Regions from separate parts of the Lysinibacillus sp. F12 genome, predicted to be linked through region 1. Evidence: riboswitches for the same ligand, from Rfam matches in the RefSeq annotation. Region 1 holds a riboswitch; each other region holds the start of a gene.
The links. A riboswitch is a leader RNA that binds a small molecule or an ion and turns the genes downstream of it on or off. The one in region 1 is predicted to bind cobalamin.
Positions count from the first base shown of each region.

Region 2: another riboswitch for cobalamin. It lies ahead of AC3CH7_RS00040 (ABC transporter substrate-binding protein); the one in region 1 lies ahead of mmgD (citrate synthase).
Region 3: another riboswitch for cobalamin. It lies ahead of AC3CH7_RS03640 (glutaredoxin family protein); the one in region 1 lies ahead of mmgD (citrate synthase).
Region 4: another riboswitch for cobalamin. It lies ahead of nikA (nickel ABC transporter substrate-binding protein); the one in region 1 lies ahead of mmgD (citrate synthase).

Region 1 covers NZ_JBYMLP010000002.1:236,076-244,430, forward strand. The annotation lists gene AC3CH7_RS08175 (acyl-CoA dehydrogenase family protein) at 1-562, opposite strand, end outside; gene prpB (methylisocitrate lyase) at 608-1,522, opposite strand; gene AC3CH7_RS08185 (bifunctional 2-methylcitrate dehydratase/aconitate hydratase) at 1,565-2,998, opposite strand; gene mmgD (citrate synthase) at 3,097-4,218, opposite strand; cobalamin riboswitch at 4,408-4,602, opposite strand; gene AC3CH7_RS08195 (NUDIX hydrolase) at 4,834-5,319, shown strand; gene AC3CH7_RS08200 (ABC transporter ATP-binding protein) at 5,367-6,185, opposite strand; gene AC3CH7_RS08205 (ABC transporter ATP-binding protein) at 6,188-6,961, opposite strand; gene AC3CH7_RS08210 (ABC transporter permease subunit) at 6,972-7,775, opposite strand; gene nikB (nickel ABC transporter permease) at 7,777-8,355, opposite strand, start outside.
Region 2 covers NZ_JBYMLP010000001.1:1,222-9,576, forward strand. The annotation lists gene AC3CH7_RS00015 (dihydrofolate reductase) at 1-425, opposite strand, end outside; gene AC3CH7_RS00020 (alpha/beta hydrolase) at 587-1,504, shown strand; gene AC3CH7_RS00025 (class I SAM-dependent rRNA methyltransferase) at 1,567-2,763, shown strand; gene AC3CH7_RS00030 (S9 family peptidase) at 2,850-4,838, opposite strand; gene AC3CH7_RS00035 (precorrin-3B methylase) at 4,910-5,587, opposite strand; gene AC3CH7_RS00040 (ABC transporter substrate-binding protein) at 5,640-6,635, opposite strand; cobalamin riboswitch at 6,800-6,987, opposite strand; gene AC3CH7_RS00045 (GTP-binding protein) at 7,163-8,355, shown strand, end outside.
Region 3 covers NZ_JBYMLP010000001.1:697,696-706,050, reverse strand. The annotation lists gene AC3CH7_RS03650 (chitobiase/beta-hexosaminidase C-terminal domain-containing protein) at 1-1,515, shown strand, start outside; gene AC3CH7_RS03645 (NAD(P)/FAD-dependent oxidoreductase) at 1,982-2,887, shown strand; cobalamin riboswitch at 3,414-3,591, shown strand; gene AC3CH7_RS03640 (glutaredoxin family protein) at 3,709-3,933, shown strand; gene nrdI (class Ib ribonucleoside-diphosphate reductase assembly flavoprotein NrdI) at 3,930-4,289, shown strand; gene nrdE (class 1b ribonucleoside-diphosphate reductase subunit alpha) at 4,286-6,379, shown strand; gene nrdF (class 1b ribonucleoside-diphosphate reductase subunit beta) at 6,367-7,335, shown strand; gene dut (dUTP diphosphatase) at 7,347-7,784, shown strand; gene AC3CH7_RS03615 (hypothetical protein) at 7,944-8,210, shown strand.
Region 4 covers NZ_JBYMLP010000003.1:677,217-684,922, reverse strand. The annotation lists gene metE (5-methyltetrahydropteroyltriglutamate--homocysteine S-methyltransferase) at 1-2,029, shown strand, start outside; cobalamin riboswitch at 2,150-2,342, shown strand; gene nikA (nickel ABC transporter substrate-binding protein) at 2,487-4,106, shown strand; gene nikB (nickel ABC transporter permease) at 4,178-5,131, shown strand; gene AC3CH7_RS17300 (ABC transporter permease subunit) at 5,133-5,936, shown strand; gene AC3CH7_RS17295 (ABC transporter ATP-binding protein) at 5,947-6,720, shown strand; gene AC3CH7_RS17290 (ABC transporter ATP-binding protein) at 6,723-7,541, shown strand; gene AC3CH7_RS17285 (NUDIX hydrolase) at 7,589-7,706, opposite strand, start outside.

The DNA.
Region 1 (8,355 bases):
CCCTATTCGTCTGGGCAAATACAACGAAGACGTCTGCTAGCTGTGCATTGGTAATCCATTGCTTTTCTCCATTTACTAGCCATGCTTTCCCGTCTTCCGTTAATCTAGCATTCGTTTTGGGGCGCAGTGCATCAGAACCCGCTTCGGACTCTGTAAGGGCGTAAGCTCCAATCCATTCTCCAGAAGCCAACTTTGGTAAGTATTTCAGCTTTTGCTCCTCATTTCCAAAATAGATATAGGGTAATGTGCCCACCCCTGCATGAATATTGTAGGAGACACTAAAAGAACCCCCAAAACCCATTTTTTCTGCTACCAGACCAGAAATTTTTTTATTAAGCTCAAGTCCTCCATAAGCTTCGGGTATTTCAATGGCCAGTAATCCAAGATCACCTGCTTTTTGGAACAATTGTCGGGTGATCTCATATTGTTGCTGTTCAATGGATGAGATATTCGGTGAGACATCCTGTTTAATGAAGAGCTCAGCAGTTTTTGCAATGAGCTCTTCTTCATCGTGGAAATCCTCAGGTGTAAAGATCGTCATGTTGTTTTTTAGTCGATCCATATAAGCCCTCCTTGAAAGAAAGTGGAGAAAAGCCATTTACCTCTCCTACTTTATTTCCTCCTTCGGTAAGATGGTTTTTGCTAATTCACTATCTAAATCCTCGAATTTATAATAGGAAATCGTTTCATACAATTCGCTTCTTGTTTGCATATCCTCAATTGCTTCTTGTTGTGTTCCAGTATTTTTTATTAATTCAAATACGCGCTCGTATGCTTTTGCTGCAACTCTCATAGATGTAACGGGATAAATGACCATCGAGTAACCCATTTTTTCAAATTCCTTAGCGGTATAATAAGGAGTTTGACCGAATTCAGTCATATTGGCTAATAAGGGGGCATCTAACTCATTGGCAAATTGTTTAAACTCTTTTTCAGTTTGTAATGCCTCTGGAAAAATAACATCTGCACCAGCAGTAACATATGCTTTGGCTCTTAGTATAGCCTGCTCTAAGCCTTCAACAGACCTTGCATCCGTGCGAGCAACAATCATTAATGTAGGGGCTATTTGTTTAATCATTTTTATTTTTTGAATCATTTCCTCCTTTGGAACAAGAGTTTTGCCATTTAAATGTCCACACTTTTTAGGAAGATTTTGGTCCTCTAGCTGTACGGCAGCAACCCCTGCCTCTAGCATTTCACGAGCAGTACGGGCAACATTTAATACGCCACCAAAGCCCGTATCAATGTCCACTAGCATCGGTAAATTTGTAGCCCGAATAATATCACTAGCACGCTGGGCTATCTCATTTGAATAAATCATCCCTAAGTCTGGTAAACCTCTACTCGCTGTATAAGCGGCACCAGAAAGATATAATGCCTCAAAGCCAACTTTTTTAGCCATCAAACCAGCCATTGCATCATGTACCCCTGGTATTTGCAAAATAGCTGAACGAGCGATATGAGCTTTAAATTGTTCAGCTAATTGTTTTTGTGTCTTTGCTTCTTGGACAATCCATGTCATTTTTAAATACCTCCTCTTTATTGCGTTCGGAATCCATCTAAATTAAATAAATAGATTAACAAATTCATGAACAGCAATTTGTTCAAGCAGCTCTTTATTTACACAAACATCGTTTATTTTATTGAGTTGTTTTTGAGCATAATGCGTACGAAGGTTTTGCTGGAATTTATCAATAATCTGAGGGAATGCTTCCTCACGGCGGAAACGATGTCCTAAAGGATATTCACACTCAATTAGCTCAGTTGATGTACCATCTTTGTAATAAACTTGAACAGCGTTCGCAATGGATCGTTTATCAGGGTCTAAATAGTCGATTGTATATTGGCCTTTTTCCACAACAACCATTTTATTACGCAAGTCATCGATTCGTGGATCTGCCGCCACCTCATCTTCATAGTGATTTGCGGTAATGTCACCATAAATAAGACCAATCGCTGTAATATATTGAAGGCAGTGATCTCGATCTGCAGGATTGTGAAGAGGCCCTTCTTTATCGATAATTCGCATGGCTGATTCATGTGTTGTAATTTCTATGCGGTCAATATCAGCTAGGCGATTTTTTACTTCAGCATGCAAATGAACGGCACATTCTGCAGCCGTTTGAGCATGAAACTCTGCAGGATATGAAACTTTAAAGAGGACATTTTCCATAACATAAGATGCAAGTGGTCTCGCAAGCTTTAATTCTTGCTTATGAAAGAGCACATCTTGGAATCCCCAGCCTGGTGCAGATAATGCAGTTGCATAGCCCATTTCCCCTTTCACAGCCATCATTGCTAGTTGTACGGCCCTGCTTGTAGCATCGCCAGCAGCCCATGATTTTCTTGATCCCGTATTAGGAGCATGTCGATAGGTTCTTAAACTTGAATTATCAATCCAAGCATTTGATAGAGCATTGACAATCTCTTGATGAGTGCCCCCTAAAGCCTTTGTAACAACAGCTGTTGTCGCTATTTTGACAAATAAAACGTGATCTAAGCCAACACGATTTAAGCTATTTTCGAGTGCAAGTATTCCTTGTATTTCATGGGCTTGAATCATCATTTCTAAAACATCTTTCATTTGGAGAGGCTCTTGCCCTTCTGCAACACGTACACGACTCAAATAATCAGCTACAGCTAAAATACCACCAAGATTATCAGAAGGATGCCCCCATTCTGCCGCCAACCATGTATCGTTATAATCCAACCAACGGATCATACAACCGATATTAAAGGCACCTTTAACTGGATCAAGGACATAGGATGTTCCTGGAATACGAGTACCATTTGGAACGACTGTACCTGGTACTACAGGACCTAGAAGTTTTGTACATTCAGGATATTGTAAAGCTAAAATGCCACAACCTAACGTATCCAATAAAACATATCGAGCCGTTTCGTAAGCTTCTTCGCTCGTAATCTTTGTGTTTAATACGTAATCCGCAATATCAATAAGAAGCTGGTCTGTCATCGTTTTTTCATTCGTTTTAATCATCTATATCTTCCTTTCAAGGTATGAATTTGATATACTAGTATGCTGATGGGCATTGGTCAGAATGTCCATCAGCTCTATGGCGAGTTGTTAAAACTTGATTATACCGACAATTCTTCAAGGTTATGACGCTCGCCTATATAATGAACACGAGGTCTAAATAATCGATTATTGTCATGTTGTTCGATCACATGTGCACATAAACCGATCGTTCGAGAGCCAAAGAAAATAGGCGTATATAATTCAATTGGTAAGCCCAGCATGTAGTACACGGGCGCAGCATAATAATCTAAATTTGGATACAAGCCTTTTTCCTCCACCATCACTTTTTCACCGGCTTCGCACATGTGATATAAGCAGTCATCCCCTTGCTCCAAGCATAGTTTATACAAAGCTTCTTTCATGATCTGCGCTCTTGGGTCCATTTTTTTCATATAGACACGATGGCCAAAGCCCATTATTTTATCTTTATTTTTGAGCTTGTTTTTCAGCATCGCTTCAAAGCCCTCCACAGTCTTAGCTTCAAGCAGCATATACATGACTGCCTCGTTCGCCCCACCATGCAAATTTCCTTTCAATGATGCGACAGCACCAGTTAGAGCACCATACAGATCGGATTGTGTGGAGGCAATAACACGAGCAGCAAAGGTCGAATTCGGCATTTCATGTTCACTATATAAAACAAGTGATTGGTCAAAAATTCCCTCTTCTAATGGTGTTGGTTTTCTTCCAGTAATCATGTAATAAAAATTAGCACTATAAGAAAGCTGACTATCCGGTTCTACAACATCTTGACCATTTAATACACGGTAGCTATTCGCAACGATGTTGGGCATTCCACCTAAAAGTCGATATGCTCGTGTTACATTCATTTCAGTCGAACGATCATGGATGTGCTGATCATACCCTGCTAACGCTGAAATTCCAGTTCGAAGGCCGTCCATCGCATGTGTCCCATTTGGTAATAAGTTGAAAATTTGAAAAAGCTCTTGTGGAACGTGATAGTTTTCTTTCAATTTATCCTGTACGTCAGCTTGTTGCTCAGTAGTTGGTAGGTTTCCGTGCAATAATAAATGGACAATATCTAAATAGGCGTATCGCTGAGATAGTTCAATCAAATCATAGCCACGTATAACAATTTGACTGCCTACTACGTCTAAGAAAGACAGTTTTGTTTCCGCAGCAATAACTCCATCAAGACCTGGTGAATACGTTAACTCCATAGATTACAACCCCTTTGTTTAATCATTCTTGTAAGCGTTACCATTCAAACTCGAAAGAACAACAAAAAAACAACTTCTATCCTTTAGAAGTTGTTAATCTACAAAAGTATGACAGAACAAAAAACAGTGAACTTACATCCATTCACAATCATCATACAGTAGCTAACACCTCCCTATCCTCGTAGGTCAATTGATGCTTATTTAGTGGCAGGTCTCCTGACTTATCATCAACGTTCCTATAACACCTTCCCGTTTTGAAGAACAAAACAGTGGTCTCGTTATGGAACTCCTACATACAGTTGCGGGACAGTGTTGGACTCACACCAACTTCCCTTTTAATCAAATGGAATCAAACCCATTTGAACCACCAAAATTTAGCATATTCAATTTGTCTTTTTACCTTAACATAGAGGTTTCCAAACAATCAATATAGGTAAAATTCAGAAAAGACTGATTATAAAAAGCTATTTTTCATTTTTGACGAACTATTCTGCATATTTAAGCATTATTTCGCTCAAAAAAAGATTGTTAATCAATCCCAATGGAGCTATATTTATGAAGCCTGCTTTAAAAAAGCGATTTGTTTTGCATTACGATGAAACGAGGAGTGACGGGATGGGCTATATAACTGAATTAAGAAAGCTTATCGGTAATAGACCAATTATAAGCGTTGGTTCGACAGTTCTTGTTGTTAATGATGATAAGAAAATACTCTTTCAACATCGTTCAGATACGTTGGATTGGGGATTACCTGGCGGTTCAATGGAAATAAACGAAACATTAGAGCAGGTTGCTGCTCGTGAACTTTATGAGGAAACTGGTCTCGTGGCTAAAGAGTTTGAGTTTATCGGTGTTTTTTCAGGACCTGATTATTACTACTGTTATCCGAATGGCGATGAAATCTATACAGTCATTCACCTTTATAGAGCTAAACATGTAAGGGGTGTATTGGAAATGAAGGATGGTGAGAGCTTAAGCCTCACTTATTTCAGTAAGGAAGAACTTCCGAATAATATGGAACAGAGGACGGTCGCTCTCTTAAACAACCTAGAGGGCAAAATATGGGGGTTCGAAAGCTCCTTTACGAAGCTTTCCAAATAACAATGTAAGAATTTTAATAAGGACTTTCTTCGCAAAGACATTTCAGATCATTCCAAACTAGTATTCTTGTGAATTCTTTCGCGAGGGTGACTGGGCAAAATCGCGTTGTATAGCTCAAGTGATGCGGAATGCTTAAATGGTTCACCTTTCATGATTTCCTCTACTAGCTGACCATTTTGCATGACGAGGATGCGATCTGAAATAAAGCGTGTAGCCTGTAAGTCATGAGAAATGAAAATGTATGCAAGTTGCAAATCCTTTTGTAGTGTCTGCAGTAATTGAATGATTTGTTTTCGCAAAATCATATCTAAACTACTAATGGGTTCATCTAAAACAATTAATTTTGGATGTAAGGCAAGCGCTCTTGCAATGTTCACACGCTGTTGTTGTCCCCCACTAAGCTGGGAAGGATACTTTTCGGCAATAGATTTTTCTAACTCTACATGATTAAGTAATTCCTTTACCTTATAGTGTCTCTCAGCTGAGCTATAATGCTCGAAATTTAGGTACGGTTCCTCTAAAATTTGAAAAATAGTGTGCTTTGGATTTAATGAATGATAGCTATTTTGGAAGACTGCTTGTAAATCTCTCCGTATCATTTTTTTCTGTTGGCTAGTGGCATCATAAAGATTAACCCCTTGAAATAGAACCTCACCGGCTGTTGGCCTTTCCATTCCTAATATAATTCGGCCCAATGTGCTTTTTCCTGAGCCACTTTGTCCAACAATGCCTAAGCATTCCCCCTCCTGAAGTGAAAATGATACTTTCTGTAATACAGGAGCATCCTGTCTTCGCTTGAATATGAACGGTCTATGTGCATAGTTCTTCTCAATATTTCTCACTTCTAGTAGCTTCAATTTTTTCACCTCTAAAACATCATTCGGGATTGTAATAGTTTCTTTGTATAAGGATGCTGTGGTGCATCAAAAAAATCATAGACATTCGCTTGTTCAATTAGTTCCCCCTTATACATCACGGCTACATCATCAGCTAGTTCAGCAATAACGCCTAAATCATGCGTCACAAGAAGTATGGCTGCCTGTGTTTCCAGGCGAATCCGATCAAATAATGTCAATACCTGTTTTTGGTTGACTGTATCAAGAGCTGTCGTTGGCTCATCAGCTATGTATACCGAGGCTTGAATTGCGAGTGACAAAGCAATCATTACACGCTGTAGCATTCCCCCACTTAATTGGAATGGATAATAGTGTAAAAGTTTCTCGGGATTAGGTAAATTAACTTTTGACATGCTTTCCATAGCAATTTGTCTAATTTCATTTTTAGTTATAACAAAATGAGCCTTTAATGATTCACGAAAATGACTTTCAATGGTTTGCACACGGTCAAAGGCAGTCGAAGGATTTTGCATAATAATAGATAGATGTCTTCCACGATAAGCTCTCATTTGAGCAGCATTTATCTTCAATAAATCTTGTTGATGGTAGAATATGTGCCCTTTGATAATCTGCGCTCTAGACGGTAAGGCTTGCATGATAGCTTGGCAAAGCATGGTTTTCCCACTACCGCTTTCGCCAATAATCCCCAAAACGCGGCCTTGATAGGCTGTCAGATGAATGGCGTTTAAAATATTTTGTTCTCCAATTTTGACCGATAAGTCTTTCACTTCTAAAACTTTCTTCATAACTTCCCCTTTACTGGTCAGGCGTCTTTAAACTACTTGCCAAAACATTACATACTAGGACAACTAGAACGATAGTAAGCCCAGGATATAGCATTAATTCGGGATGTTGGCGGATATATTGCTTCCCTTCATTTACCATCATTCCCCACTCAGGAGTGGGAGCCTGCACGCCAAGCCCTATAAAGGAAAAGCCTGCAATCTCTAAAATAACCTTTCCCATATCTAATGCAACAATCGTTACAATAGGAGGCCAAACATGAGGGAGATAGTGACGAATAATTAATTTCACACCTGTAGTACCGCTTATTCTTGCCGCTAGAATAAAATCCTTTTCATTCATGCCGATAAATAAACTTCGAATTAGTCTTGAATAATAAATAAGCTGTGTCAAAATAAGTGCGATTAACACATTTTTTAAGCTTGGCCCTAATACACCTAAAAGCCCAAATGCTAGTACAAGTGTTGGAAAAGCTAATAAAATATCGCATATCCGAATAAATAGCGCATCTATTATACCTCTTTTTAAAGAGACCCATGCGCCCAACAGGATCGCTACTACAATAGCAACTATTTGTATGACGAGCGCCGCACCTAAAGAATACCGAATCCCTAAAAGCAATCGTGAGAAGACACATCTTCCTAAATGGTCTGTTCCTAATGGATAGTCCCATGAAGGTGCTAGAAAATTCTTAGAAATATCAACTGCTAAAGGGTCATGAGGCATCATGAGTGGGGCAAACAGTCCTAGTAAACCAATGATGATTAGTATAGTGAGACTCATAAATCTTCTCATATGTATACGTTCTAAGTTCACTTTACTCTCTCCTATTCTTCATCATCAGATGAGGATCCAATAAACGATGCAATACATCTGTGCCTAGATTGGCGAGCACATAGATGACAGCGATCACCAACACATAGCATTGTACAACGGGGTAATCACGATTCGTTATGGATTCTATTAAATATCTACCGAGTCCAGGCCAACTAAATACTTGCTCTACAATGACAGCCCCACCTAGCAAATTTCCGAGTGTCATCCCTAACAAAGTTGATATCGGTATGGCAGCATTCCTCCCCACGTGTCGGATGAGAATGACCGATTTTTTTAAGCCTCTAAGCTGTGCATATTTTACATAGGGCTGCTCGTATTCTTCAATGATGGCAGAGCGGATAAACTGTGAGAACAATCCGATTGTAGGTAAAGCTAATGTGAAAGCTGGTAAAACTAAATGTGCTCCTGAACCTTTTCCATTCGTCGGAAAAATCCCAAGTTTTAAACTGAATAGATAAAGTAGGATAAACCCTAACCAAAATGTTGGAATGGAAACACTTAGGACTGTAAATAATCGAATGATTTTATCGATAAAGGAATGCTTATATAATGCACTCAC
Region 2 (8,355 bases), on a different contig from region 1:
TCAGGCTGTTCAGCAGCAACCTCTACAAAATCCTGCTCATAGCTTGGGAAAAAGGTATCGCCCTGAAAAGAATGATTGATTTTCGTAATATATAAGCGATCTGCTATTTCCATCGATAAACGGAAAATTTGCTCGCCGCCAATAATCATAATTTCCTGTACATCCCCTGCCATTGCTATTGCTTCTTCTAGGCTTGTCACAATTTCAATGCCTTCTGCACGATAATTTTCATCTCGTGTAATAACAATATTACGACGTCCTGGTAGTGGACGACCAATGGATTCAAACGTTTTTCGGCCCATAATCATTGGCTTGCCCATTGTTTTGTTTTTAAAATACTGCAAATCTCCAGGTAAATGCCAAGGCATTCCGTTATTATACCCAATTACATGGTTGTCATCATGTGCCACAATTAAAGAAATCATACTGTCCCTCCAAATACTTTCTTCCCTTTTATTATAAACACAATTCAATCATTTCACCTCTTTTATAAAAGATTTTTCTTTTTCTACAATTAAATCCTAGTAAAATTATATGAATAGTTTATAATATAAGATATAAACGTCAAGATAAAGGAATGATGAGGATGACTACATTAAGAAAAGAAGCTGTTCATTATATTCAAGCTCAGCATGGTGTGACACCTTACTATCAAGTCACACCACAGGAAGCTCGTGCGATGCGGACGGTTATGCCATGGCAATCCGTACACAAACCAACACTTGCGTCCATACAAGAACAAGCAATTACAGTGCGTGATGGTGCTCAAATTACGCTACGACTCTATATCCCTATTCATCACCAACCATTACCGGTTATTGTCTATTATCATGGTGGTGGCTGGGTATATGGTAATTTAGAGTCAGTTGATGCTGGCTGTCAGCTATTAGCAGAACAAGCACAAGCTATTGTCGTTTCAGTAGATTATCGTTTAGCTCCAGAATTTCCTTTTCCAACTCCATTACAGGATGCCTACGATAGCTTAGTATGGGTGCATGACCATATCAAAGCATTTGGCGGCGATGCTGCTCAGTTGACGGTTGCTGGGGACAGTGCCGGCGGAAATTTAGCAACGGTCGTGACCCACTTAGCTGCTTCTTCGGGTGGTCCGTCTTTGCAAGCACAAGTACTCATTTATCCCGTTACGAATGTAGATTTCACGACCGTATCCTATCAGGCTTATGGTGAAAATTTCGGCCTCGATAAAAAAGGTATGCAATGGTTTTCTCAGCACTATACAGAGGAATCCAACTATGCGAATCCATTTGTATCTCCTCTACAACTTGAGGATGTAAGCCATATGCCTAAAACCCTCCTCATTGCAGCAGAGGCAGATGTACTCTTTGACGAAGGTTTAAGTTATGCCCAAAAACTGGTGGACGCAGGAGTACCTGTAGAGCATATGACCATGTCTGGTTTGATTCATAGCTATTTTAGCAAGATGCATTATTTTGAAGAGGCGACCATCGAAACAGTGGCAAAAATTGCTGAATTCCTGAAATAAGTTTGGCTATCCCGTCCAAACAGTGCGATAATAGAGCAAAACGTTTTTTAAAGGATGACAACATGACACAAACAATTGCCCTACAAATAAAGCAGCCTTTTGCTGATCAATTAAAAAAAGGCTACCCATTAATTTCAAAAGATGCGGTGGATGCACGACAACTCCCTTCCGAGCAAGGGACACTACTTAAGCTGATGGATCACCATAATCGTTTTATTGGTACAGGTTACTTCGGTATTCAAAATAAAGGGATTGGCTGGGTCTTGACGACTGATATCAATGAAACCATCGATAAAGCTTTTTTCATTAAAAAGTTCAAAAAAGCCATACAACTCCGAGAAGCATTTTTCCAGAATGAACATACAACAGCCTTCCGTGTTTTCAATGGTGAGGGTGATGGCATTGGTGGCCTAACGATCGATTTCTTTAATGGCTACTATATGGTGAGTTGGTATAGCGAGGGTATTTACTCATTGAAAGAAGTCGTTTATGAGGCGCTTGCTGAAACCATCAACTACCAAGCTATTTATGAGAAAAAACGATTTGATGGTAAAGGCCAATATATGGAACAGGATGATTTTGTTATGGGGACTCCTGGCGAATTTCCAATTTTGGTCAAGGAAAATGGGATGACCTATGCAGTCCATTTAAATGATGGTGCGATGACAGGGATTTTTCTTGATCAACGGGAAGTACGATTAGCTATTCGTGAGCGCTATGCAAACACAGCCAATATGCTTAATACCTTCTCCTACACAGGGGCATTTTCAGTAGCAGCCGCGCTTGGAGGAGCTATTAAAACAACAAGTGTTGATGTTGCGAAGCGCAGTTTAGCCAAAACAATTGAGCAGTTTAGCGTCAATCAAATTGATTATGAAGCCCAGGATATAAAAGTAATGGACGTTTTTCATTATTTTAAATATGCACAGCGTCACGCATTAAAATTTGACCTTGTTGTCTTAGATCCACCTAGCTTTGCTCGTACAAAGCAAATGACGTTCTCAACGGCGAAGGACTATCCAAAATTACTGAAGGATACAATTGCGATTACAGCCAAAAATGGTATTATTGTGGCTTCTACAAATAATGCAAGCTTCGGTATGAAAAAGTTTAAAGGATTTATCGACCAAGCATTTAAAGAGACTCGTACACGCTATAAAATTGTAGAGGAATATGGTTTACCAAAGGATTTCCGTGTGCCTCGTGAATATCCTGAATTTAATTATTTGAAGGTCGTTTTTATTCAAAAAATCGACTAACTGATCTAGAATCACACTTTGCTGTGATTCTTTTTTTCGATAAAAAAGGCTTAAGAAGTATGTTCACTTCCTAAGCCACCTCTTTGTTAAAGTTTTTCCACAAACCAATCTCGTATATATTCCAGACGATGAATTCTTAATGTTGGTTTTCCGCTTCTTGACAGTTCATGATTCGATTCAGGGAAGCGGACGAATTTTGTTTCTTTCTTACGATATTTCAAGGCGATAAATAATTGCTCCGCCTGTTCAATCGGACAACGATAATCTTTTTCACCGTGTAAAATGAGCAACGGTGTTTCAACATTGTCTACATACTTCAATGGAGAATGATGCCATAGCTTCTCCATATTATCGAGCCCCGCTTGTATTTGCCAGTCTGTAAAGTAATAGCCGATATCACTCACACCTGCAAAGCTAATCCAGTTTGAAATTGAGCGTTGTGTAACTGCTGCCTTAAAGCGGTTCGTATGCCCAACAATCCAGTTGGTCATAAAGCCACCATAGCTCCCACCTGTTACACCTAGTCGATCCTGATCAATGAAATCATAGTGCTCTAAAGCATAGTCCACTGCAGCCATTAGGTCTTGATAGTCATTGCCACCATAATCACCACGTACTGCATCCACAAACGTTTGTCCGTAGCCATGACTTCCGCGCGGATTTGTATACAGCACCGCAAAGCCTTGAGCAGCTAGGATTTGGAATTCATTGAAATAAGTGTTGCCGTACATCGCATGTGGACCACCATGGATTTCAAGAATAAGAGGATATTTCTTCCCTTTTTCATAGCCCACTGGCTTCATGATCCAGCCATTGACCTTCCAGCCCTCAGCTCCTTCAAACTCAATACTCTCAGGAACAGCTATCTCTCTCGTCTTTAAAACTTCTTCATTGACGGTTGTCAACCGTTCTTTTTCACCCGTCTTTAAGTTGACGTAATATAAATCGCCCGGATTTGTTGTCGTACTTATTGCGACAACTGCTTGGTCATTTTGAGCATCTAATGAAAATCCATAAACATATTGATCATCGTGAATAGCTGGATAAATCTCTCCATCCACATTACCAAAATAAATTGCCGCATTGCCGTGATCTGTTACTTGAAAGTAGAAACTATGATTATCATTCATCCATTGCACAGGTGGAGCTGCTACCCCTTGCAGGAAATCACCGATGACATAGTCACCGACAGGGGCATCAAATTCACTTGTGGCACAGTTGAGCAGATTTTGTTCCATATCATAAATCCATAGCTTCGCTTGTGTGGCATTTTCAAACTCACGTTTTCCCCCAACGAAGGAAAGGAAGCGGCTATTAGGAGACCATGATGTTTGGTAATAAGAGCCAATTCCCTCGGTTACCTTGCGACTCTTTTTTGTTTCTATATCTAATAAGTAAATATCCGCATTAAATGAAAAATCTAAATCCTCTGCTTGATCTGCTAAGTACGTAAGATAGTTGCCATCGGGCGACCATGTACTCAGATGGCAATGCTTGTTCCCTTCTGTCATTTGCTCTAAGTCACCAGATTTTAAATCGACAATAGCGATGTGGGTATGCTGGTCCATATCCGTAAATCCACCAGCATCTGATTTATGTTTCATCTTATCGATTTCTAGCGGCTTTAGTTCTTTTTCTTCTTTCTTGTCATCTTCAACTTTATCTAGAATAGTTTCATCTTTACCGAGCATAACGGAAAAGGCAATTTTCTCTCCACATGGAGACCAGACAGGCGTTGACGCACCGTTTTTACAATACGTTACTTGTTTTGCCTCCCCACCTGTTTTCGAAAGCACAAAAATTTGCGGCTTGCCTGATCTTGTAGAAGAAAAAGCAATTTGACTGCCATCTGGCGACCACACAGGAGAGCTTGTCCGATAGTCACCATATGTCCATTGCTGAGGACGTTTGTCTTTTAAATTCATATAAAACAAATTAGATATATAGTCCTTTTTCTTCTCATCAATACGTGTCTCTACATAAACTACCTCAGTCCCATCAGGTGAGAGCTGTGGATCTGCCACTGATTTCAAGCGATAAAGATCCTCTGGTTGAATCCCTTGTTTAGATGTCATGTTCTTGCTCCTTTGTATTGTCATTTTCTATGCTCTACTACAATATTTCGACACCCTAAGTATTATTCCTGCTACTCGATCGATTTTTTTACTAGTTCCCAATCCGCATTCGATTTTGTTCTGCGATAAAACTTATAAAAAGGTTCATTGGAACGAGCTTGGTCCTGATAAAGACGAATGATTTGTAGCAAAAAATTTTCAATATGGTCGATCCTTACTCTCTTTGCAAAGAGAGTACCCGCCTGTGCTTTCGTCCCCATAGGAATGGCTCCTAGATAAACATCAAAGCTCTCATGCTGATAGACCAAACCGATGTCATCATATGTGGGATTATAACAGGCGGATGCACAGCCATTCACATTGACTCGCATTCTTGCAGGCACGGTTATACCATCCAACGCCTGATAGAGCTGTTCTGTTTGAGGAACTGCTTCCATTTTTTCACCGTCACAAAAATCACATGCTTTCATAACAATATGAGGCCCTGACGATGCAACAAACAGTCCAGCCTCCTGTAAGGCACGGGTAGCTTCAGTTAATTCACTAGAGGGAATCGATAATAATATGCTATAGGAAGCCGAGTATTTAATGGCTCCCTTCTCTCCTACAATTTCTGCTATTTTTTGAAATTGGGCTGGTGTGTAATGCTTATTGATAATGCCAGGGCTTACTGCTAATCGCGAAAATCCACCTTGCTGATTAAGGGTCTCAAATGTTTTATCTGGTATGTTTTGACGAAATGCGTTCAATAGTTATCGCTCCTTAAGAAAAAGGAGCTAGCACTTTGCTAGCTCGAAATTTTTAAAAGTTTTCTGGGTAGAAGCCCTTAGCTAAAATTTGAATGGCCTCTGCTGCACGGACCCCTTCAGATGCCGCTGAAAGTGGAAGGATGACAAAGCGATCATTTTTGACTGCTTCCATTTCCTTCAAGGCTGGATCATTTTTTAAGAAATTTATCTTTTGTTCAGCCGTTGTTTCACCATAATTAATTATGACAACCACCTCTGGATTGCGATCTACTGCATCTTCCTTCGACACGGTTGTCCACCCTGACTCCACATCTCCAAAGATATTTTGACCGCCAGCGATTGTCACCAGCTCATTCATAAAGTTTTGGCCAGCTGTGAATACATCTTTTTCACCACTGTCAAAGACTAGAACACGTAAATTTTCTCTATCTTTTGGTAATTTAGCTTGAACTTCTTCGACATCTTTTGTCATTTGTTCAATGAATGCTTCGCCGCGATCTTCCACGCGGAATATTTCTGCAATATGACGAATATCAGTGAAAATATCCTCTAATGTTGGCTTTGTCATATTAGAAGCTGTATGTAAATACGTATGAATTCCTAATTCCTCAAGCTCCTCTGGTGTTCCTACACCTTTTTCACCAAAGCCACTTTTCCAGCCTGCATACAAGAAATCTGCCCCGGCATCAATGACTTGCTCCTTCGTTGGGTATTGATCTGAAAGAACAGGAACTTTATCGTAGGCTGCTTGAAGCGGCTCGTAGATTTCGTCATCTAAATAAGCAGTCCCTACCATGGAATCCTCTAGCCCTAATGCAAGCATAATTTCTGTTACATGCTGATTTAAGCTAATTGCCTTTGTAGGTGCTTCCTTATAGGTTTGGGTAGTTCCATTATTTTTAATGATTACCTCAGTCGTTGTCGCCTCAGACGGTTCAACTTTTTCAGTTTGCGTTGCTGATTCAGGCTTGTCCTTTGTACCACACGCTCCTAAAACTGCGATGAGCGCGATGAGCATGACCAGCCATATACTTCTCCATTTTTTCATGTCCTTTTCTCCTTTGTTGTCATAAATATAGAAAGAAATCAGAGACTTCTTTGCTACCAGGATCATTGGAAGGGCATAAAAAAACCCTCTTGTCGCCAAGAGAGTAGCATAGTGAAAAAACGGTATAGTTACCTTTATCACTATCCCCATCCTCGTGGTTCTTAGTTAGCATACACATACTGGCAGGTATCCTGGCTTAGGTTCATCATCTATACACCTTCCCATAGTTAAACTACAGTGGCATCCTGTATAGACTCCCCATTTACAGTTGCGGGACAGCATCGGAATTACACCGATTTCCCTTTTAAGCAAAATGACAAATGCCATTTGCACCAATATGTTTTATTCATTCTATTGATAGACTAGCAGTTCATGAGTTAATTCGCAATCAGAGTAAATTGCAAAATCTGCAATCATCATTATATTAGCACTATTTCGACAAAAAGACGAATCATTTTACAAGAATTATTTGTGCTAGTATTCTGATACAATGAGAACATAGCCACCTATAGAAACGAGGATTTAGTATGTACAAGACGATTGGGGTTCTTGCTCATGTTGATGCAGGAAAAACAACCTTTTCTGAGCAAATGCTTTATCATACCAATAGTATTCAAGCGCGGGGGCGTGTCGATCATCAGGATGCCTATTTAGATAATCATGAGCTTGAGCGTAAACGTGGCATTACAATATTTGCCGAGCAAGGTCGCATGACTATCGGCGACGATACATATACGCTGATCGATACACCAGGGCATGTCGATTTCTCCCCTGAGATGGAGCGTGCCATTCGTGTCATGGATTATGCCATCATTATTATTAGTGCTGTAGAGGGTATACAGGGTCATACAGAAACTGTATGGCAGCTTTTACGGAACTATCATGTCCCTACATTCTTTTTTATTAATAAAATAGATCGTGACGGAGCAGATGTGAGAGCTGTTATGACTCAGCTGCATAAGGATTTCTCAGAACATGTAATCCTCATAGATGAACCACTGCAGGAAAACTATGTTTCAAGCACGATTATGGAATTGCTGGCAGAGCGTGATGAAGAACTGCTAGATAACTTTTTGAATGAAACATTGGAACATCGCCAATGCATGACTAGACTACAAACGATGATTAAAAATGAGGATGCCTTTCCTTGTTTTATAGGTTCTGCGTTGAAGGATGAAGGCATTGAGGAATTTATTGCTCAACTTCCATTCCTAACGGGTACTCACTTCGAGCCAGAAGCACCTTTTCAAGGAGAGGTCTTTAAAATACGCCATGATGGACATCAACGTTTAACGTTCATCAAGGCCCTTACAGGCAAGTTACATGTTCGGGATGAATTTACATTTGGAGATATCACAGAAAAAGTAACAGAAATTCGCCTATATAACGGCAGTCGATTTGAAACTGTTCAGCAAGTTGAGGCTGGTGAAATCTTCGCTGTTAAAGGGCTCAGTCAGGCAAATATTGGGGATCGAATTGGCAGTAAATTGCTATCACTGCCCTATGAGCTTGTCCCTACATTACAGGCAAAAGTTCAATATGAGGGTGAGCAACATATAAAAGAAGTATTAAGGATTTTCCGTTTACTAGAGGCCGAGGAGCCGTCATTGCGTGTCGTGTGGCAGGAAAAATTTCAGGAAATCCATGTGCACATAATGGGTGTCATTCAGTTAGAAGTCCTGATTGACGTGTTATTGAAACGTTTTGCATTACACATTTC
Region 3 (8,355 bases), on a different contig from region 1:
AATGTGAATGGCGGTTTAAATATTGCAGCCGATGATTATAATCCGGAAAAAATTATGCTTGAAGGAGTAGCTGGAAAAAATTATGATTCAGGGGATCGCTTTAATGAACCGCTTATCGGATTTGTAGAAAACTTTACAGATGGCTATCGACTGAACACGAATAATGTTTTTCCTAATGTAACAAAGGCACATCTTCAACAAGAAGTGACGCATCTTCAACCAGTAGCGGACAAATTAAATGTCGCTTCTTATAATATCGAAAACTTTTCGAATAATCCTGCCAATACATCTAACGAAAAAGTAGACAGAATTGCAGCGACATTTGTAAATAATATGAAGTCACCAGATATTATTACATTAGTCGAAGTTCAAGATAACGATGGTCAAATTGATTCAGGAAATGCAGATGCATCTGAAAGCTACATGCGATTAATTCATGCGATAAAAGCTGCGGGTGGTCCTGCTTATGATTGGATTGATGTCATGCCAATTAACAATACAGTAGGCGGTGCACCAGGCGGTAATATTCGTGTTGGCTATCTATATAATCCGACACGTGTTTCATTAGTGTCAGGTATAAAAGGGTTAGGCAACCAAGCGAATACATGGACAGCAGATGGAAGCCTTGCTTTAAATCCTGGCTTTGTTGATCCATCAAAATTTGTAGATACACGAAAACCAATTGCAGCGGAATTTGAATTCCAAGATGAACGTGTAGTTATTATCGGAGCTCACTTAAATTCTAAAGGTGGGGATGGTTCACTTTGGGGACCAACACAGCCACCAGTTTTAGAATCAGTTAAGAAACGTATTCAACTTGCTCAGGCCATCAATGATTTTATCGATGAAGGACTTGCCATAAATCCGAATTTAAATTTCATAGTGGCAGGGGACATGAATGACTTTGAGTTCACACCAGCACTTGAAACATTGAAAGGAGATGTTTTAACGAATATGATAGATAAAGCCCCAGAGCAAGATCGTTTTACGTACTTCTTCCAAGGGAACAATCAAGTGTTGGATCATATTTTAGTTTCGAATCATCTTGCGGATGTTACGGAAATTGACCTAATTCATATGAATGCGAACTTTACAGAGGCACAAGGCAGAGCATCGGATCATGACCCTGTATTAGTTCAAATTGATTTGCAAGCAGGAAAAGAAGAAATACCAACACCAATAGTACCTGAAAATGTATATAGCTTTAATCACTACAAGACTGGTAAATTAATAGTGAATCGTCCAAGCATTTCATTAACGTTAGGGGAAAATACCATTATTAAAAATGGCATTGCAGTATTTAGTCAATATGCCGAATTCCATGGCGAAGGATTTGCAAACAAAACTGTAGTGATCAGTCCTAAAAAAGGAAATGCGATTATTGACTTTAAAGGTACGAAAATTGGTTCCATTATTATTGAAGGAAAAAATGTAAAAGAAATCCGTAATTTACCTGCTGGATCGACCATAACGTATACAAAAGGGGCATCGGCAGAGGAAATTGAATTTAAGTAATGATACTTGCAGGAACAATGTAAAGCATATGCTAATCATACTTTATTTTGATAATTAAACAGTACGGACAGTATTCATGAAGTACAGTAAAAAAATTAGCCATTCCAAACTTTTGGAGTGGCTTTTACTTTTACCTCATTCATAACTAGCCTATAGTAGATTCATTTCTGTGGACAAGAATTCTTTCAACGGCAGATATTTGATGGTCCTATGTATTTTAAATATGAAAACGAAAAAATTGACGAAAAAAAACTAAATAGATATTATAGATATATTAAGTCTTTAATAGGGCGGTAAGACCCGACAAACTAAAAGTTATTTTATGCTACGTAATCTTTAATGAGGTAGTTAAACATTAAGGGGTTAATGACTCATAATTGAAAAGGTATATAACTTTTGCGGTGTCTTTTGCCTTAATTACAGATATTAAAGGTCTATAATATATTTTGATGTGGAGGAAAAAAGGATGAATAAATACGATTGTGTAATTATAGGTGGTGGCCCTGCTGGTTTAAGTGCTGCCTTAACATTGGGAAGGGCGCGCAGAAAGATTGCTATATTTGATAATGGAACTAATCGAAATCGTGTAACTCAAGAGTCGCATGGTTTTTTAACAAGAGATGGGATAAAGCCACAAGAATTTAAGAATATAGCTAGTAAGGAAATAAAATCTTACCCATCTATATCTATGTTAGATCAAACAATTATCGAGATAACTAAAGATGATAAAAGCGGTTTATTTTTTGTCAAAACTTCGGAAAATAAATCATATATGTCTGCAAAAGTATTGTTAGCTACTGGAATACAAGAGGAGTTTCCCCTCCCGCAAATCAGACAATATTATGGAAAAAGCTTGTTTAGCTGTCCTTATTGCGATGGTTGGGAGCTGAGAGACAAGCCATTGGCTATCATAGCAGAAAAAGAGGAGCATATTAAACATATGACCAAATTGGTTTTTAATTGGTCACAGGATTTAATCGTTTTTACGAATGGTCATCAACTTTCCGATAACGTTCAAAGTGAATTTGAACGTAAAAAAATTAAACTGTATACAGAATGTGTAAAAAACTTGCATGGGGAAGATAGTAACTTAATTAGTATTGAATTAGAAACAGGTGAACATATTTTAAGAAGTGGTGGATTTGTCGTACCTAATTTTTATCGTCCAAATAAATTTGCTAAACAGCTAAATTGCCAAGTTGATGAAAATGGGATAATTATTACTGATGGTGCTGGACGAACAACAGCGGCTGGAATATATGTTGCAGGTGAAACGGTAAAGGGGGGTGCCTCTTCTTTAATGATCGCTGCTGCGGAAGGTTTTAAGACAGCCTCTAGTATAAATTTGGATATCACAATAGATAGGTTTTAAGTAAAAGGTTAGCTGATGAGTATAGAAAATTCATCAGCTATTTTTGTAAATAAAGGATAAAGTTAATATACCTAGTTGAGCGGACAGAGAAAGAACTTGGATATGTTATACTATGAATACAGAATAACTGGCTAAAGGTACCTGATTATTATGAATAGTTGCAAAGGGACAAGTACAACGAAAAATCTGCAAAGATAGGATATATTGAGTATGATGAATGATTTACATCTTTCTCAAAGTGGGTTGACGATTATGTAGTTTTAGTCATAATTGCATCTTTACTATTATGGAAAGATGCCTTTTTTATGAATAAAATTTCAATTGGGCCTCCGTTATTAGGTAAATAAATGATCAGCATGTATCTTCCTATTTTTTTTATAGTTATATTTTTATATGATTATGTTTTAGCTCTTTCGTTTAAGGTTATGTGAGAAAATATGAATAGTCTCAAATTGATGAACTTTTATTTCGCGATTTACTTTTTATATAAAGGATGGTACACTTAAAACTATTGAAAAACAATATATTGTGTTCGTTTTGTATAGGTACTACTATATGTAGTTTAATAGGGAAGTTCGGTACTATTCCGACGCTGTCCCCGCAACTGTAAAGCTGACGATGATTGTAACCACTGTGCATTCGCATGGGAAGGAAATCAGAGATTGAAGCAAAGCCAGGAGACCTGCCTTTATAAAACAAATTTATCATTTCTTCGGGGATTAAGAGATGGGAACGTCAGTATTTTTAGTATGTTAACGTTTCCATGTAAGCTATCTCTTTAGAAGAGGTAGCTTTTTTATTTTATGAAAAGAGGGATTACTATGAAACTTTATACGAAAACAATCTGTCCAAAATGCCTTTGGGTAAAATCCGAATTACAACGAGCAGGACTTGAAGCAGAAATTGTTAATATTGATCACGATGAACAAGCTAAACAAACAATTATTGATGCAGGTTTTTTAAGTGTGCCTGTCTTAGAGGTGGATGAAACATTTATAGGGGATGTTCAGGAAATTGTTTCTCGTATTGAGATGATTACACTATGATCGTTTACGCTAGTCGTACAGGAAATGTCCGCAATGTAGTATCTAAACTAAGGGCAGAATCTATTGAACTCTCAGAGGAATTAAGCTTGAATAAGCCTTATCTTTTAATTACATACACAGATGGTTTAGGCGACATTCCAGCAAAAGTGCAACGTTTCTTAGATAAAAACAGAGATTTTTGTAAAGGAGTAGTTGCTAGTGGCAACAGTAACTTTGGACATCATGTATTTGGCGCAGCAGGAGAGAAAATTGCTACTACCTATCATGTACCATTAGTGAGGAAATTAGATTTGCGCGGCAATCAAACAGATTATGAAGCTATACAAACGTTTTATGAAACGAGGGTAATGGGATGAAAACTTATTTAAAGCTTAATAATGACGTACTGAATCGTTATAGTACAACGGGGCTACTAGAGTTAGAAAAGGATCGTGAGGCTACGCGCCGCTACTTTTTAGAATATGTCAACGTACGTTTACGTTACTTTATAGATATAGAGGAAAAAATCCGCTATTTAGTTGATGAAGGCTACTACGAAAAAGCTTTTATCGACATGTACGAGATGGATTTTATTAAAAAGTTGTACAAAAAAGCGTATGATTATAATTTCCGTTTCCCATCATTTATGAGTGCTAGCAAATTTTATGACAGCTACGCTATGAAAAGTCGTGATGGAGAAGAAATCTTAGAAAAATATGAGGACCGGATTGTCATTATTGCCTTGTACTTGGCACAGGGGAACACGGTACTAGCAGAACGTTCTGTGGAAGCGATGATGGAAGCCTATCAACCTGCAACGCCTACTGCATTAAATAGTGGGAAGAAAGCTCGTGGCGAATTAGTAAGTTGCTTTAAATTATCCATGGATGACTCCATGAATAGCATCGCTGAAAATATTGGTTATTGTTTAGAGCTATCACGTCTAGGTGGAGGGGTCGGGGTTAACTTAACGGATTTACGTCCTTTAGGTGATCCAATTAAAGAAATACTAAATCGTGCAAGTGGTGTGATTCCAGTGGCGAAACTATTAGAAAATTCTTTTAGTTATTCTAATCAGCTTGGTCAGCGTAATGGCTCAGGAGTTGTTTACCTAAATATTTTCCATGCAGATATAGAGAATTTTATTTCATCAAAAAAACCAAATGCTGATGATAAAATTCGCCTCGCAACACTATCAACAGGTATTATTATACCAAGTATTTTCTTCGAACTGATGAAGCGTGATAAAGATATAGTGTTATTTAGTCCATATGATATTTTTAAAGTATATGGTAAACGAATGTCGGAAATTTCAATTTCTGACATGTACTATGAACTACTAGATAATCCTAAAATCCGTAAAATTAAACGTTTGAATGCGCGTAGACTCTATACAGAGGTAAAAAAAGCTCAATTCGAATCCGGTTATCCCTTTGAAATTTTTGATGATAATGTCAATGACGTACATCCACTAAAAAATATCGGTCGCGTAAAAATGTCAAACTTATGTACTGAAATCTTGCAAGTTCAAGAAACTAGTGTTATCACAGATCAAGATCAACCTAACGAATATGGGTTAGATGTGTCGTGTAATTTAGGGTCAATTGATATCCACGCAGCGAGTAAAGTAAATGATTTTGAAGCATTAATCGATACAGCTATGCACTTATTAACAAATGTATCCCAAATGACGCACATCAAAAATGTTCCGTCGGTCGCAAAAGCCAATCAATTAATGCACTCAGTAGGTCTAGGGTGTATGAATCTCCATGGACATCTTGTTACGGAGGGAATTATGTATGGCTCGAAAGATTCTATTCATTTCATGGACCGCTTTATGGAAGCAATGAACTATTATTCTCTAAAATCATCGATGGAAATGGCTAAAGAAAAAGCAGAAACGTTCTATCGATTTGAAGATAGCGATTATGCTTCAGGTATCTATTTTGATCAATATGTAAATAAGACTGAAGAAGAGCTTTCACCTGCTGTATTAAAAGCACTCGGAAACATTCCAATCATTACTAGTAAAATGTGGGAATTATTAAAGCAAGATGTTATGCAATATGGCTTATTCCATTCATATCGTTTAGCTATAGCACCAACTGGTAGTATATCGTACATTCGTAGCTGTACGGCCTCCATCTCTCCATGTACAGAACGTGTAGAGGTTCGTGATTATGCAGATAGTCGAACAATTTATCCAATGCCACATTTAACAAATGAAAACAGTCATCTATATGTAGAGGCCTATGATGTTGATCCTTATGATTTAATTGATTTATACGCAGCTTCTCAAAAACATGTTGACCAAGGTATTTCAATGACTCTTTATGTCACTGATAATTGGACAACAGAACAACTAGCTAAAGTATACATTTATGCATGGGTTAAAGGGATTAAGTCCGTTTACTATGTTCGTCAACGATTACAAAGCTTAGAGGAGTGTGTAGCATGTCAAATATAGTGTATGAGGCAGTCAACTGGAACAAAGCAACAAGTGAACTGGCCCAAATTTTTTGGGACCAGCAATGGAAGCAAATTTGGTTTCCCGAAGAAATTGCAGTGAGTAAAGATATTCAACAGTGGAAAAGTTTTGAGCATCAGGACACGTATAAAAAAGTGTTTGCAGGATTAACCTTGCTGGATACCGTTCAGACAAATATTGGGATGAATCGTGTTGCTGCTTATACAGATGATTTACAGGAAAAGGCTGTATTAACCGTTTTTGATGCATTTGAGGCAATACATGCTAAATCATATTCTTATATATTTACAACGCTTTGTACAAACGAGGAAATAGACGAGCTCTTTGAATGGGTAAAGAAAAATGAATATTTACAATATAAGGCAAATAAAATAGCGGATATTTATAATAGTATTGAAGAAGGGGACGCTGAGAGCTTATGGAAAGCGATGTTTTCATCCGTTATGCTTGAATCCTTCCTTTTCTATTCTGGCTTTTTCTACCCATTATACTTAGGTGGGCAAGGTTTTTTAAGAAACAGTGCTGAAATTATTTCCCTCATTTTGCGCGACGAATCCATTCATGGTGTTGCAGTAGGATTTTTTGCTCAAAATCTATATAAGCAATTTTCAAAAGAAAAGCAAGAAGCTTTACAATTATGGGGCTATGAATTACTGCTGGATTTATATCAGAATGAAATGAAATATACAGAGGACATTTATGCGGAGACAGGATTATCGCCTGAGGTAAAAGCCTATGTGCGTTATAATGCAAATAAAGCCTTAATGAATGTTGGTTTTGAAGCTATGTTTCCTGAAGAAGAAGTGAATCCAATCGTTATGAATGGAATTCGTAATGAGGGCTCCACATATGATTTCTTTTCACAAAAGGGGGCTACCTATGCTAAGGCAAAAGTAGCGCCAATTACAGATGACACATTTAATTTTAATCGTTAGGATGAAGAACAATGAATGTAGAAGTAAAAATCAAAAGAATGCATGAAGATGCAATGCTACCCATGCAAGCTAACCCTGGCGATGCTGGGATGGACCTCTATTCCATTGAAACTGTAGAGATACCTGCTGGTGGGACTAAATTAATTAAAACAGGAATTCAAATTGAATTACCAAAAGGAACGGAAGCACAAATTCGACCAAGAAGTGGACTAGCCTTAAAACATAGTATTACAGTGCTCAATAGCCCAGGAACAATCGATGAAGGCTATAGAGGGGAAATCGGTGTAATTTTAATTAATCATGGTCAAGATACGTTCTTCGTAGAAAAATCTATGCGAATTGCCCAGATGGTGATTCAATTTGTCCCTACTATTCAACTCCTGGAAGTTAATGAATTATCTCAAACGGTTCGTGGAACTTCGGGATTTGGAGCGAGTGGTACAAAATAAGATTAAGTTTTCAATAGGCGTTTGTAAGGATTGAGTTTGGTATGTACTGAACTCAATCCTTTTTATTTTTCCCTAGAATAATCTAATCAATTTATATTTAAACATAGGTTGTCACATTTGTGTAACGTAGGTTCAGTAGGATTTATATGAGGTGATAATATGGCAGAAGAGTTTGGCATTAACCGAATGGTTGCTGGAGCGGATCAATATATCAAGTATTTAATGGATATTTTTAATGATTATGGCTGTCATTGGGCATTTTATGCATTTCGTGAAGGTACGTGGGATGGTATAGATTTTGAATTAGGTAATCAACCTGTCGGGGAGGCATATTGGAATGCGAAGGCTAATAGAGAGCTACCCTATAGACAAGCAATAGAAGTAGATAATTCTATTTGGGAGGTCTTGAAAATAGATAGCAAGTAATATGGTTTGTTCGCTAAGATCAAATAAAAAGTATATGAGTAGTACAAACCATCGTTTGTACTACTTTTTCACATGACGTTCAGAGCTCTAAATCATGACATCTATTCAATCAATATATTGCTGCTGGAATTAGATAGTAAGCTGT
Region 4 (7,706 bases), on a different contig from region 1:
GGTAGATTTACATACCTACTACAGTGTAGCGAGAGGAAATCATTCAGCAGTAGCTAGTGAAATGACCAAATGGTTTAATACCAACTATCACTACATTGTTCCTGAGTATGAAGGACAACCGTTGCAGCTAACAGAAAATAAGGTATTAGCAGACTTTTTAGAGGCAAAGGAAGCGTTCGGTATTATGGCGAAGCCGACACTTATTGGCCCCTATACATTTTATAAGCTCACTAAGGGCTACAATAAATTAACGCAGGTCGAATACTTATTAGCCTTAATACCTCTCTATGCCCAGATTATTCAAGAATTAGTAGATGCAGGTGCCGAATGGATTCAAATAGAGGAGCCTTCTTTAGTGACGACACTTGACTCAGCAGAACTGAAGCTAGTTCAAGAAATCTATGCTCAATTGATGATGACAGTTCCAGCAGCAAAACTAATGCTACAAACATACTTTGAAGCATTATGCTCCTATGAAACATTAATTACACTGCCTGTACAAGGATTTGGCTTAGATTTTGTACATGGCTATAAAGGGAATATGGAGTCACTTCGACAATATGGTTTCCCTCCAGATAAAGTTTTAGCCATTGGGGTGGTCAATGGTCGTGATATATGGCGTTCAAACCTAGCGGAAGCGAATGCCATGATTCAAGCAATTGAAAAACTAAGTGATGCTAAGGAATTGTGGATTCAACCTTCAAGTAACCTGCAACATGTACCAATATCTACTTCATTTGAAAAGAAGTTGGACCCTGTTCTCAAACAAGCACTGGCGTTTGCCGATGAAAAAATCGAAGAGATTACTGAGCTAACTAAATATAGAAAGGGTCAAAACGGAACTCGACGTCATAATTTCTCAGAAAGTATGAAAGCCATTGAAGCACTAAAAAATCATCCGATTCGTCAAAATAAGATGATCCAGCAAGCCGTTCAATCCGTCTCCACAAAGGATTTTGAGCGACATAGTGATTTTAGTCAACGTCAAAAATTACAGCAGCAGGCGTTAGCCTTACCACTATTCCCTACAACAACAATCGGTAGCTTTCCTCAATCTGATGAGGTGAAGAGAAATCGGAATGCTTGGCGAAAGAAACAAATATCGAATACAGACTATGAAGCATTTATTGAACTGGAAACAAAGCGCTGGATTCACTTGCAGGAGGATATGGATATAGATGTACTGGTTCATGGAGAATTTGAACGGACAGACATGGTCGAGTATTTCGGTGAAAAACTGACGGGCTTTGCCTTTACTGAAAAAGCATGGGTGGTTTCGTATGGTTCTCGCTGTGTGAAGCCTCCGATTATTTATGGAGATGTTGAATGGACTTCATCCATTACCGTGAAAGAGTCAGCGTATGCCCAAAGCTTAACGAAGCGCTTTGTCAAAGGGATGCTGACAGGGCCAGTGACCATTTTAAATTGGTCCTTTGTACGTGATGATATTTCTCGGAAAGATGTGGCCTATCAAATTGCTTTAGCACTTTGTAAGGAAGTGAAAGCACTAGAAACGGCAGGTATCTCCATTATTCAAGTGGATGAACCAGCACTAAGAGAAGGGCTACCTCTTCGTAAAGAAAATTGGGGGGCTTACCTAGACTGGGCAATCAATGCCTTCAAACTTGCTACCTCGAGTGTAAAAGATACAACACAAATTCATACACATATGTGTTACTGCGAATTTAACGATTTCATAGAACCCATTAGTGCGCTAGATGCTGATGTGATTTCTATTGAAACATCACGAAGCCATGGAGAGCTTATTTCTTCACTTCAAGTGCATCCTTATACAAAAGGGATTGGATTAGGTGTATACGATATTCATAGTCCACGTGTGCCGAGTGAGGGAGAAATGTTAGCCATCATGAGAGATAGTTTACAAGTTTTAGACAAACATCAATTTTGGATTAATCCGGACTGTGGCTTAAAAACAAGGAAAGAGCCAGAAACAATAGCGGCTTTAGCTAATATGGTGGCTGCTACCAAACTATTGCGTCAGGAGGTGAAGGAATCTATATCGAGATAACGAGAGATAAAAGGAGTTAAGCAAAGATCAGGTTATCTGCCTGGTCTTTTTGTATCTGTTTATTATATTCAGAAAATAAAATTGACGTGAACATTTGAGCATGTTATGTTTATTACTAATTTCAAATATTGCATTACAAGTTTGAATGAAATTATTTTTCGTTCGATTAAAAGGAAAATGGGTGTAAATCCCATGCTGTCCCGCAGCTGTAAATGAGGAGTTTTGTTTCGATGACCACTGAGTTTTTTCTTGGGAAGGTGAAGCAAAATGATGATTCATAAGCCAGAATGCCTGCTTGTAAGAAGATTCATTGATGATCTACGAAAGATAGGGAGATGGATGGTAGCTTACGTATTGTAGGTTTATCTGTCCTTATTCTTGTAGAATAAGGTTTTTTTATGCCTTCTTTCTATTCAATTTGTAGATATGAACAGGGAATAGAGATAGGAGATAAAAAATGAGATGGACGAAGTATTTACTGCCTTACATGCTTGTTTTGACCTTCAGTTTTCTTGCAGGTTGTACAAGCACGGAAAAAGACAAAGGAAACTCAGCATCAACTGAACAGACAGATGAAAAAATGATTACGATTGGTTGGCCATTAGATGTAGGCCCATTAAACCCCCATACATATTTACCAAATCAGATGACTGCTCAAGCAATGGTTTATGAATCTTTAGTGGCGTATAACGATGATGGGACAATTACGCCAAAGCTAGCAGAAAGCTGGGTCATCTCAGAGGATAAAACTGCTTATACGTTCCATTTACGCAAGGATGTTAACTATTCGGATGGGACTGCCTTTAATGCTGATAATGTGATTCGCAATTTTGATGCGGTATTAGCGAATCGTGACATGCATTCTTGGATGGGCATGGTCAACCATATAAAAGAGGTCGTCAAAGTAGATGAATCAACAATACGTTTGCAATTAGACGAACCGTATTACCCTGTGTTAAACGAATTAGCCTTTGTCAGACCATTCCGTTTTTTAGGGGATAATGGCTTCCCAGACGGCGATAAGACAAATGATTCCATTCAATCAGCTATTGGCACAGGGCCATGGGTTTTAACCGACTATAAAAAAGATGAATATGCTTTATTTAGCCGTAATGAACATTATTGGGGAGAAAAGCCTCTCGTAGATAAAATAAAGGTTAAAATCATCCCAAATTCGGAATCCATTTCGTTAGCCTTTGAAAATGAAGAATTAGATGTCATTTATGGGCGAGGGGTTATTAGTTTAGATAACTATACGTATTTAAGAGATAGTGGCAAATATAGAACAGCTACATCTGAGCCACTGTCTACGAAAGCATTACTGTTCAATACACAGTCTGGACCGTTAGCTGAGCTAAAGGTTCGACAAGCAATGCAATATGCTATCAATAAGGAACAAATGGTAGAAAGCATTACACATGGTACAGAAAAAGTGGCTAACACGCTATTTTGGGAAGCAATTCCATATGCCAATATTGATTTAGCCCCCATTATATATAATCCTGAAAAAGCACAGAAATTGCTAGAGGAAGCTGGATGGACGCTACAGAAGGGTGAAAAAATTCGTTCAAAAAATGGTCAACCCCTTACATTAGATTTAATCTATATTGCTACTGATGCCATTCAAAAACCTATGGCAGAGTTAATGCAGGGCGAGCTAGCGAAAATAGGCGTACAGTTAAATATTGAAGGCGCCGATGTGATGGTCGGTCTGCAAAAATTAATGGATGATCAGGTTGATATTAACTTCTGGCGAACTAATGGACCGCCGACTGATCCACATAGCTTTGCAAATGAATCAGCTACACCAAATGCTAGTGGTGTTTATGAAGCAAAATTAGGCTTACCAAATACTCAAGAAATCGATACTAACATACATCAATTATTAGTCGGGACCGATGAAGAAGAACGCGTGCAGCTATACACGGATATTTTAACAATGTTCCACAAACAAGCATTGTTCTATCCAATATCGTATGAAACGAATCAAGTTATTTATCAACCATATATGAAGGATTTTGCACCACGTGCTTCTGAGTATGACATTCCATATGCACAAATGGATAAAGAAAACTAAGTATGAAAGAGAGAGTGTGTCGAACCAGGACAACTCTCTTTTTATCATCGGATGAAATAGGAAGTGACGACATGTACGAATCGACTTGGATGTTTTGTGTAAAAAGAATTCTCACACTTCCATTTGTATTAGTAGGCGTATCTATTCTGACCTTTGTGTTTATTCGTTTCGTACCAGTAGAACCAGCAGAGGTCATTCTTCGACTTGCAAGAATAGCCCCAACACCAGAGGCTATACAAGCTTTACGAGAAGAATTAGGGACAGATAAGCCTTTTATCATGCAATATCTGCTATGGGTAAAAGGCGTTTTACAGCTAGACTTTGGGACATCTTTTGTTAGTAAATTACCCGTTGGTGATGAGCTATTTGCTAAGCTACCCGCTACCATCGAATTAGCTTTAGTAGCATTTATCCTTATTTTAACCTTTAGTATTCCGTTAGGGGTTGTGAGTGCATTATATAAGCATTCCTTTATCGATAAAATCATTCGATTATTTACAGTCCTAAGTGTTTCCATTCCAACATTTTGGTTAGGGTTTATCCTACTTTATCTATTCAGTTTAAAACTTGGGATTTTTCCGACGAATGGAAAAGGTTCAGGAGCACATTTAGTTTTACCAGCTTTCACATTAGCTTTACCTACAATCGGATTGTTCTCACAGTTTATCCGCTCTGCCATCATTGAAGAATACGAGCAGCCCTATGTAAAATATGCACAGCTTAGAGGCTTAAAAAAATCGGTCATTCTCATCCGACACGTGGGGAGGAATGCTGCCATACCGATATCAACTTTGTTAGGGATGACACTCGGAAATTTGCTAGGTGGGGCTGTCATTGTAGAGCAAGTATTTAGTTGGCCTGGACTCGGTAGATATTTAATAGAATCCATAACGAATCGTGATTACCCCGTTGTACAATGCTATGTGTTGGTGATCGCTGTCATCTATGTGCTCGCCAATCTAGGCACAGATGTATTGCATCGTTTATTGGATCCTCATCTGATGATGAAGAATAGGAGAGAGTAAAGTGAACTTAGAACGTATACATATGAGAAGATTTATGAGTCTCACTATACTAATCATCATTGGTTTACTAGGACTGTTTGCCCCACTCATGATGCCTCATGACCCTTTAGCAGTTGATATTTCTAAGAATTTTCTAGCACCTTCATGGGACTATCCATTAGGAACAGACCATTTAGGAAGATGTGTCTTCTCACGATTGCTTTTAGGGATTCGGTATTCTTTAGGTGCGGCGCTCGTCATACAAATAGTTGCTATTGTAGTAGCGATCCTGTTGGGCGCATGGGTCTCTTTAAAAAGAGGTATAATAGATGCGCTATTTATTCGGATATGCGATATTTTATTAGCTTTTCCAACACTTGTACTAGCATTTGGGCTTTTAGGTGTATTAGGGCCAAGCTTAAAAAATGTGTTAATCGCACTTATTTTGACACAGCTTATTTATTATTCAAGACTAATTCGAAGTTTATTTATCGGCATGAATGAAAAGGATTTTATTCTAGCGGCAAGAATAAGCGGTACTACAGGTGTGAAATTAATTATTCGTCACTATCTCCCTCATGTTTGGCCTCCTATTGTAACGATTGTTGCATTAGATATGGGAAAGGTTATTTTAGAGATTGCAGGCTTTTCCTTTATAGGGCTTGGCGTGCAGGCTCCCACTCCTGAGTGGGGAATGATGGTAAATGAAGGGAAGCAATATATCCGCCAACATCCCGAATTAATGCTATATCCTGGGCTTACTATCGTTCTAGTTGTCCTAGTATGTAATGTTTTGGCAAGTAGTTTAAAGACGCCTGACCAGTAAAGGGGAAGTTATGAAGAAAGTTTTAGAAGTGAAAGACTTATCGGTCAAAATTGGAGAACAAAATATTTTAAACGCCATTCATCTGACAGCCTATCAAGGCCGCGTTTTGGGGATTATTGGCGAAAGCGGTAGTGGGAAAACCATGCTTTGCCAAGCTATCATGCAAGCCTTACCGTCTAGAGCGCAGATTATCAAAGGGCACATATTCTACCATCAACAAGATTTATTGAAGATAAATGCTGCTCAAATGAGAGCTTATCGTGGAAGACATCTATCTATTATTATGCAAAATCCTTCGACTGCCTTTGACCGTGTGCAAACCATTGAAAGTCATTTTCGTGAATCATTAAAGGCTCATTTTGTTATAACTAAAAATGAAATTAGACAAATTGCTATGGAAAGCATGTCAAAAGTTAATTTACCTAATCCCGAGAAACTTTTACACTATTATCCATTCCAATTAAGTGGGGGAATGCTACAGCGTGTAATGATTGCTTTGTCACTCGCAATTCAAGCCTCGGTATACATAGCTGATGAGCCAACGACAGCTCTTGATACAGTCAACCAAAAACAGGTATTGACATTATTTGATCGGATTCGCCTGGAAACACAGGCAGCCATACTTCTTGTGACGCATGATTTAGGCGTTATTGCTGAACTAGCTGATGATGTAGCCGTGATGTATAAGGGGGAACTAATTGAACAAGCGAATGTCTATGATTTTTTTGATGCACCACAGCATCCTTATACAAAGAAACTATTACAATCCCGAATGATGTTTTAGAGGTGAAAAAATTGAAGCTACTAGAAGTGAGAAATATTGAGAAGAACTATGCACATAGACCGTTCATATTCAAGCGAAGACAGGATGCTCCTGTATTACAGAAAGTATCATTTTCACTTCAGGAGGGGGAATGCTTAGGCATTGTTGGACAAAGTGGCTCAGGAAAAAGCACATTGGGCCGAATTATATTAGGAATGGAAAGGCCAACAGCCGGTGAGGTTCTATTTCAAGGGGTTAATCTTTATGATGCCACTAGCCAACAGAAAAAAATGATACGGAGAGATTTACAAGCAGTCTTCCAAAATAGCTATCATTCATTAAATCCAAAGCACACTATTTTTCAAATTTTAGAGGAACCGTACCTAAATTTCGAGCATTATAGCTCAGCTGAGAGACACTATAAGGTAAAGGAATTACTTAATCATGTAGAGTTAGAAAAATCTATTGCCGAAAAGTATCCTTCCCAGCTTAGTGGGGGACAACAACAGCGTGTGAACATTGCAAGAGCGCTTGCCTTACATCCAAAATTAATTGTTTTAGATGAACCCATTAGTAGTTTAGATATGATTTTGCGAAAACAAATCATTCAATTACTGCAGACACTACAAAAGGATTTGCAACTTGCATACATTTTCATTTCTCATGACTTACAGGCTACACGCTTTATTTCAGATCGCATCCTCGTCATGCAAAATGGTCAGCTAGTAGAGGAAATCATGAAAGGTGAACCATTTAAGCATTCCGCATCACTTGAGCTATACAACGCGATTTTGCCCAGTCACCCTCGCGAAAGAATTCACAAGAATACTAGTTTGGAATGATCTGAAATGTCTTTGCGAAGAAAGTCCTTATTAAAATTCTTACATTGTTATTTGGAAAGCTTCGTAAAGGAGCTTTCGAACCCCCATATTTTGCCCTCTAGGTTGTTTAAGAGAGCGACCGTCCTCTGTTCCATATTATTCGGAAGTTCTTCCTTACTGAAATAA